Regions from separate parts of the Rhodobium gokarnense genome, predicted to be linked through region 2. Evidence: predicted binding sites of a transcription regulator. Region 2 holds the regulator's gene; the other holds the start of a gene.
What was found. Region 2 encodes LexA, which represses DNA repair genes until DNA is damaged. Its sites were predicted from a motif close to TGTTCNNNNTGTGTTCNG; they were not measured.

Region 1 (3,113 bases), on a different contig from region 2:
CGGCAACGGCCGCCAATGACGAGGAGACGGCCCGCCCGGCCGTCCCGCCCGCCCCGGCAGCCGCGGACGGGGATGCAAGGCGCGGCAAAGGCGTCAGCGACGCCGCCGAGTAGGATCGGCAACAAAAAAGGCCGGCGGAGACGCCGGCCTTTTCGTTTCAGGCAGTGCCCGACACAGCGCTCAATCCGGAAACACGATGGTCCGCATGCCGTTGAGCAGCACCCGGTCCTCAAGGTGGCTCCTGACGGCCCGGGCCAGTACCCGGCGCTCGATGTCGCGGCCCTTGCGGACCAGTTCCTCCGGCCGGTCGCGGTGGCTGATGCGCTCGATGTCCTGCTCGATGATCGGCCCCTCGTCGAGATCGCTGGTGACGTAGTGGGCCGTCGCGCCGATCAGCTTGACGCCGCGCACATAGGCCTGGTGGTAGGGCTTGGCGCCCTTGAAGCCCGGCAGGAACGAATGGTGGATGTTGATGCAGCGCCCGTGCAGCTTTTTCGACAGGTCGTCGGAGAGGATCTGCATGTAGCGGGCGAGCACCACCAGGTCGATCTTCCAGTCGTCGATGATCTTCAGGATCTCGGCTTCCTGGGCGGCCTTGGTGTCCCTGGTGATCGGGAGGTGCCGGAACTCCGTGTCCCGGAACGACAGGTTCGGATAGGTCGTCCGTGGGTGGTTGGAGACCACACCGACCACCTCCATCGGCAACTCGCCGATACGCCACCGGTACAGCAGGTCGGCAAGGCAGTGGTCGAATTTCGAGGCGAGCAGCAGCACCCGGCGCCGCGCGTCGGCATCGCGCAGCTTCCAGGTCATGTCGAAGCGCTCCATGTCCGGCTGAAGGCGCTCCAGCACCTCGTCCTTGGTCATGTCCCCGTCCACCGCGGCAAACGCGATCCGGGCGAAGAACTGGTCGGTCTCGTGATCGTCGAACTGCTGCAGGTCATCGATGTTGCAGCCCATTTCGAAGATCGCCGTGGACAGGGCGGCGACGATGCCGGGACGGCTCTGGCAGAAGGTGGTGAGAACGAAGGACGCAGTGGTCACGGCAACCTCTCGGGATGTGCTTTACAGATTTTGGGGAGTGGCGGGCCGTGGCCCTGCGAGGAAAGCCGGACGGGCGGACCCGTCCGGCGATGGCGAAGATCAGGCGGTTTCCTTCCACTTGATCGAGCAGCCCATGGAGGGGATCTGGATCTCCGGCCCCGTTCCCGTCTCGGCCACCATCTTCATGGCATCGACCAGCTCGCGGTCGGCACCGGCCGGCGGCGGGTCCTTGCGTCCCTCGTCGAGCCGGCCGCGATAGCGAAGGGTGAGGCCCGCGTCATAGCCGAAGAAGTCCGGCGTGCAGACGGCGTCATAGGCCCGCGCCACCTCCTGGCTCTCGTCGTGGAGATAGGGGAACGAAAAGCCCGACGCAGCGGCGAAGTCCTTCATCCTGTCGAAGGAATCTTCCGGATAGGTCGCCGTGTCGTTGGAATTGATGGCGATCAGGCTGACGCCGAAGGCGGCCATGTCGTCGGCGGCCTTCACCAGCCGCTCGGTGATCGCCTTGACGTAGGGGCAGTGATTGCAGATGAAGACGACGACCGTCCCCTTCTCGCCCTTCAGCTCGCTGAGCGAATGGGTCTTGCCGTCAATTCCGGGCAGCGTGAAGTCCGGAGCGGGTATCCCGAGTTCCGGCGGCGGGGGCGTTGCAGCCATGAAAACCTCCATCGGTGCGATTGCATTGGATCGCTGCCCAAGAAACCAGTTTTGCCAGTCATTTTCCATGGCCGTTGGCCAGCGCCCGACATCTTCTGCGCCGCTAGCGGACTTGTGATGGAACAAGCCGCGAACGCCGATCTCGCCTTTACTTTTTCGTCATGCCAGAATGCGAACCGATTCGCTTGCCTGCGAAATCCCCCTTTAACGCCTGGGAAGACCCGCTGGAAATGGCCAAATCCGAAGACCTTTTTGCCAAGCTCGAGGAGAGCGTCGCCGACCTGAAGGCGCAGAACCGTCCGGCAAAGCGCAAAGCCGCTGCGGACCGCCCCGCGCCGTCGCGGCCGGCCGCGCGCACCCCCGCAAGGAGCACGGGCGACAGCGGCGAGACCGGCTATTCCGCCGCCGACATTGAGGTCCTGGAAGGCCTTGAGCCGGTGCGCCGGCGACCGGGCATGTATATCGGCGGCACCGATTCCAAGGCCATGCACCACCTCTTTGCCGAGGTCATCGACAACTCCATGGACGAGGCGGTCGCTGGCCATGCGAGCTGGATCGAGGTCGAACTCGACGCCGAAGGGGCGCTGACGGTCAGTGACAACGGCCGCGGCATCCCGGTCGACCCGCACCCCAAATTCACCGACAAGTCGGCCCTGGAAGTGATCATGACGACACTCCATGCCGGCGGCAAATTCGATTCCAAGGTCTACGAGACCTCCGGCGGCCTGCACGGCGTCGGCGTCTCCGTCGTCAACGCCCTGTCCGAAAAGCTTGAAGTCGAGGTCGCCCGCGGCCGCCGGCTCTATCGCCAGTGTTTTTCCCGCGGCATTCCGGTCGGCGGCCTGGAGGAACTCGGCGAGGTCATGAACCGGCGCGGCACCCGCGTGCGCTTCGTGCCCGACACGGAGATCTTCGGCGCCAACTGCAAGTTCCAGCCGGCCACCCTCTTCCGCATGGCCCGCTCCAAGGCCTATCTCTTCGGCGGCGTGGAAATCCGCTGGTCCTGCGCGGCCAACTGGCTGGAAGGCGCCAATGCGCCGCCGGCCTCGGCCACCTTCCATTTTCCCGGCGGCCTCAAGGACTTTCTCGCCGAGAGCCTCAACGGCGAGCGCAAGGTCGTCGACGACATCTTCGCCGGCAAGACCGACCGCCCCGGCGGCCACGGTTCGGTGGAATGGGCCGCCGCCTGGTTCGCCGGCGACGGCTTCACCCGCTCCTATTGCAACACCATCCCGACGCCGGAGGGCGGCACCCACGAGACCGGCCTCCGCAACGCCCTCCTGAAGGGGCTGAGGTCCTATGCCGAACTGGTCGGCAACAAGAAGGGCGGCATCATCACCGGCGATGACGTGCTGACCTCTGCCGGCGCCATGCTTTCCGTCTTCATCCGCGAGCCGGAATTCGTCGGCCAG
Region 2 (3,113 bases):
TCGGGCTCGACCCGCTCGTCCTGCCGGCCATGGGCTGGGGCATCGACCGGGTCATCGGCATCGCCGATTGGGTGGCGGCGGCCACCGGAACCGGATCGATCGTCGGCCGGGTGCCCGGCGTCGCCGTCCTTTCCGCAACGGCCGGCCTTCTCTGGCTGGCGCTCTGGAAGACCCGGCTCCGCCTCTTCGGCCTTGCCGGCATTGGCCTCGGGATGGCGCTGGCGCCCCTTGCCGCAACTCCGCACCTTCTCATTTCCGACGACGGCCGGCTGGTGGCGCTCCGCGGTCCCGGCGGAACCCTCCGCTTCGCGCCGGATACCAGGAACGATTTTGTGGTCGGCACCTGGCTGCGCGCCGACGGCGATCCGCGCCCAGTGGACGATCCGTCGCTCGTCGCAGGTGTTCTCTGCGACGACCTCGGCTGTGTTCTGGAAGGGGCAGAGAGGCAGGTCGGAATTTCGGGCAGGGGGCCGCCGACAAAGGAAGCCGCAGAACGATCCGGAGCACCGGCGTCGAATTGGGGTCAGGAGGCAACAGAACGGCAATACCCCAATGGCACCGGCCCACCAGAGGGTAGCCTCGCGGCGAATGACACGGGGGAAAGAGCCACCGCAAACGGCTCGGACTTGGCGCCGCAGCATCCGGAAACGACTGCCCCCGCCCGGCCGCCGCCGTCCGCTGTGACCGACCTTGCCGCCATCGTCGCCAAGGACCGTGCCCGCCAATTCTGGCGCATCGCTTTGGTGCGCCGGTCCCTCGCCTTTGCCGAGGACTGCCACGCCGCGGACATCATCATTGCGTCCTTCGCGGCGCCGAAAGACTGCGCCAGGCACGCCCTCGTCTTCGACCGGGCTGCACTTGCCCGCACCGGCGCGACCGCGATTACCTTCACCGGCGACGGGGACGCGCCCATCAGCATAGAGACGGCACTGTCAAAACTCCGCCGTCCCTGGCATCCGCCGGCACCACCTGAGCGGCGCTGACCGATGCCCGAAGCTCAGTAGCTCCGGAACAGGCCGACGAGCCTGCCCTGGATGCGCACCCGGTCGGGTCCGAAGATGCGGGTTTCATAGGCCGGATTGGCGGCCTCCAGGGCAATGGACGCGCCCTTGCGCCGCAGCCGTTTCAGAGTCGCTTCCTCCTCGTCGACGAGGGCGACGATGATGTCGCCGCTATTGGCCGTGTCGGCGCGCCGGATCACCACCGTGTCGCCGTCCAGGATGCCGGCCTCGATCATGGAGTCGCCTCGCACTTCCAGCGCGTAGTGCTCCCCGGCCCCGAGAAGGTCGGCCGGGACCGGAACGGAATGGGTGCGGTGCTGGATCGCCTCGATCGGGGTGCCGGCGGCGATGCGGCCCATCACGGGAATGGTGACCGAGCGGGCGTCGCTGTCGCCGGCCGGCTTGGCTGCGGCGGGCGCGCGACCCAGCGAGCCCTCGATGACGCTTGGATGAAAGCCTTTGCCGCGGCCGCTGGAAGCGAGACTGGGGGCGACCGACTCCGGCAGCTTGATGACTTCCAGCGCCCGCGCCCGGTTGGGCAGCCGGCGGATGAAGCCGCGTTCTTCCAGCGCCGTGATCAGCCTGTGGATGCCCGATTTGGAGCGAAGGTCGAGCGCCTCCTTCATTTCGTCGAACGACGGCGGGACCCCGGATTCCTTCAAACGTTCGTGAATGAACATCAACAGCTCGTACTGTTTCGGCGTCAGCATCGGTCGAACTCCGCAAGGTCCAAAGCGTGGTACAAACCACGAACGAAACATACACGTTCTATATGTGTTCCGCAACGGTTAAAAAATCGCTGATCTCGGGGAATTGCCCGAAAAGACGGTGTGTTCGGGCATCGCTCGCGGGCATTCGCGGGCAAGGGGATTCGCTTGCCCGTCAACGGCGACCGGCGCCTGGTGATGCAATTGGACGACAGTGCGGCGGCAAGCGCGCCCGAACCTGCAAACTTATTGCATTCAGAAACGAATTCCTTACACAGTTGCGGCTCGCTGGTGGGCGGCGGAAATCAGACGAATCGAGGCAGACAGACGGATGGCAAAGACGGTCCTGCGCAACATCGGAACGGCCGGGCTCCTGGTTGGAATCTTCACCATGGTCCCCGGCGGGCCGGTCCATGCCCAGAGCTTCCTCGACCGCCTGTTCAACCCGAAATATTACAAGGAAGACCGACAGAAGCCGGAGCCGGAGCGCAAGAAGGTGAAGGTGCGGATCAGTTCGCCGCGCTACTACACCTACAAGCCGGACAGCCAGCAGCTTTTTTCCTTTTCGGAACTGACGAAGGTGCCGGAGCGCGCGCCGGCACCGCTGGCGACCCTGCCGGAAGGGCCGGCGGCCGCGCCGGCGCTCCCCGGCGACGAAGCGTTGTCACTCCCGCCCGAGACGTCCGCGCCCGTCGAGACGGAAGCATCGGCCGTTCCGACCGAGGACATGGCCGCCCCGGAAGCGAATGCCGAGGACCTGACGGAAGCCGCGATTGACGACGCCGGTGATGCCGCTTTGCCGGAGACGACCGAGACCATCGGTGCGGCGGATGGCGTTGAAACGGCGCCGCTGCCGGACGTCGAGGCGGACGCTGCCGACACCATTTCCGAGGACGTGCCGGCGGCCGAGGCCGCCGATGCCGCGCCCGTCGACATGAGCGATCCGGGTGTCGCGCTCCTTGCCGCCGCCGCCGCTCTGAGGGGCGACGACGCCGCGTCCGGCGAGACCGTCGCGGCGCCGGCGGCCGTCGCGGAAGCCGATCCGGCGGCCGAAATCGGTCCCGCTGCCGATGCGGACGCCGCTGGCGAAACGCCGCTCGCCGCCGAGCTTGAGCCGGCCGCAACGCAGGCTGGCCCCGTTGCCGATGCCACCCCCACCGGGAGCGACGGCGTCGATACGGAACCGACCGGCTCGACCGTGACCGCAGCACCGGTCGAGACCGCGTCCCCGGCGATCGCCGAAGCGGTCCGTCCGGCCGACTTCGATGCCGCGCGTCCGCTGCTTGCCGACTTCAAGCTGCGTACGCTGCCGGAAGTGGCCAAGGCCATGAAGGCGCACTACGCCGAGGCTGAGCATTTCCTCTGGGTCGACGCGGACGGCGTCAACGAGAAGGCCGAGGCCGCG

Region 1: parE (DNA topoisomerase IV subunit B) is a predicted target of LexA. The motif match lies at 1,820-1,837, and genes of this name have one in related genera.

The regions. Positions count from the first base shown of each region.
Region 1 is NZ_JAOQNS010000004.1:260,901-264,013, reverse strand. Features, by position in the region: gene M2319_RS08845 (efflux RND transporter permease subunit) at 1-113, shown strand, start outside; gene purU (formyltetrahydrofolate deformylase) at 181-1,044, opposite strand; gene M2319_RS08835 (thioredoxin family protein) at 1,144-1,701, opposite strand; gene parE (DNA topoisomerase IV subunit B) at 1,932-3,113, shown strand, end outside.
Region 2 is NZ_JAOQNS010000011.1:5,173-8,285, forward strand. Features, by position in the region: gene M2319_RS17330 (ComEC/Rec2 family competence protein) at 1-983, shown strand, start outside; gene lexA (transcriptional repressor LexA) at 998-1,711, opposite strand; gene M2319_RS17340 (L,D-transpeptidase family protein) at 2,040-3,113, shown strand, end outside.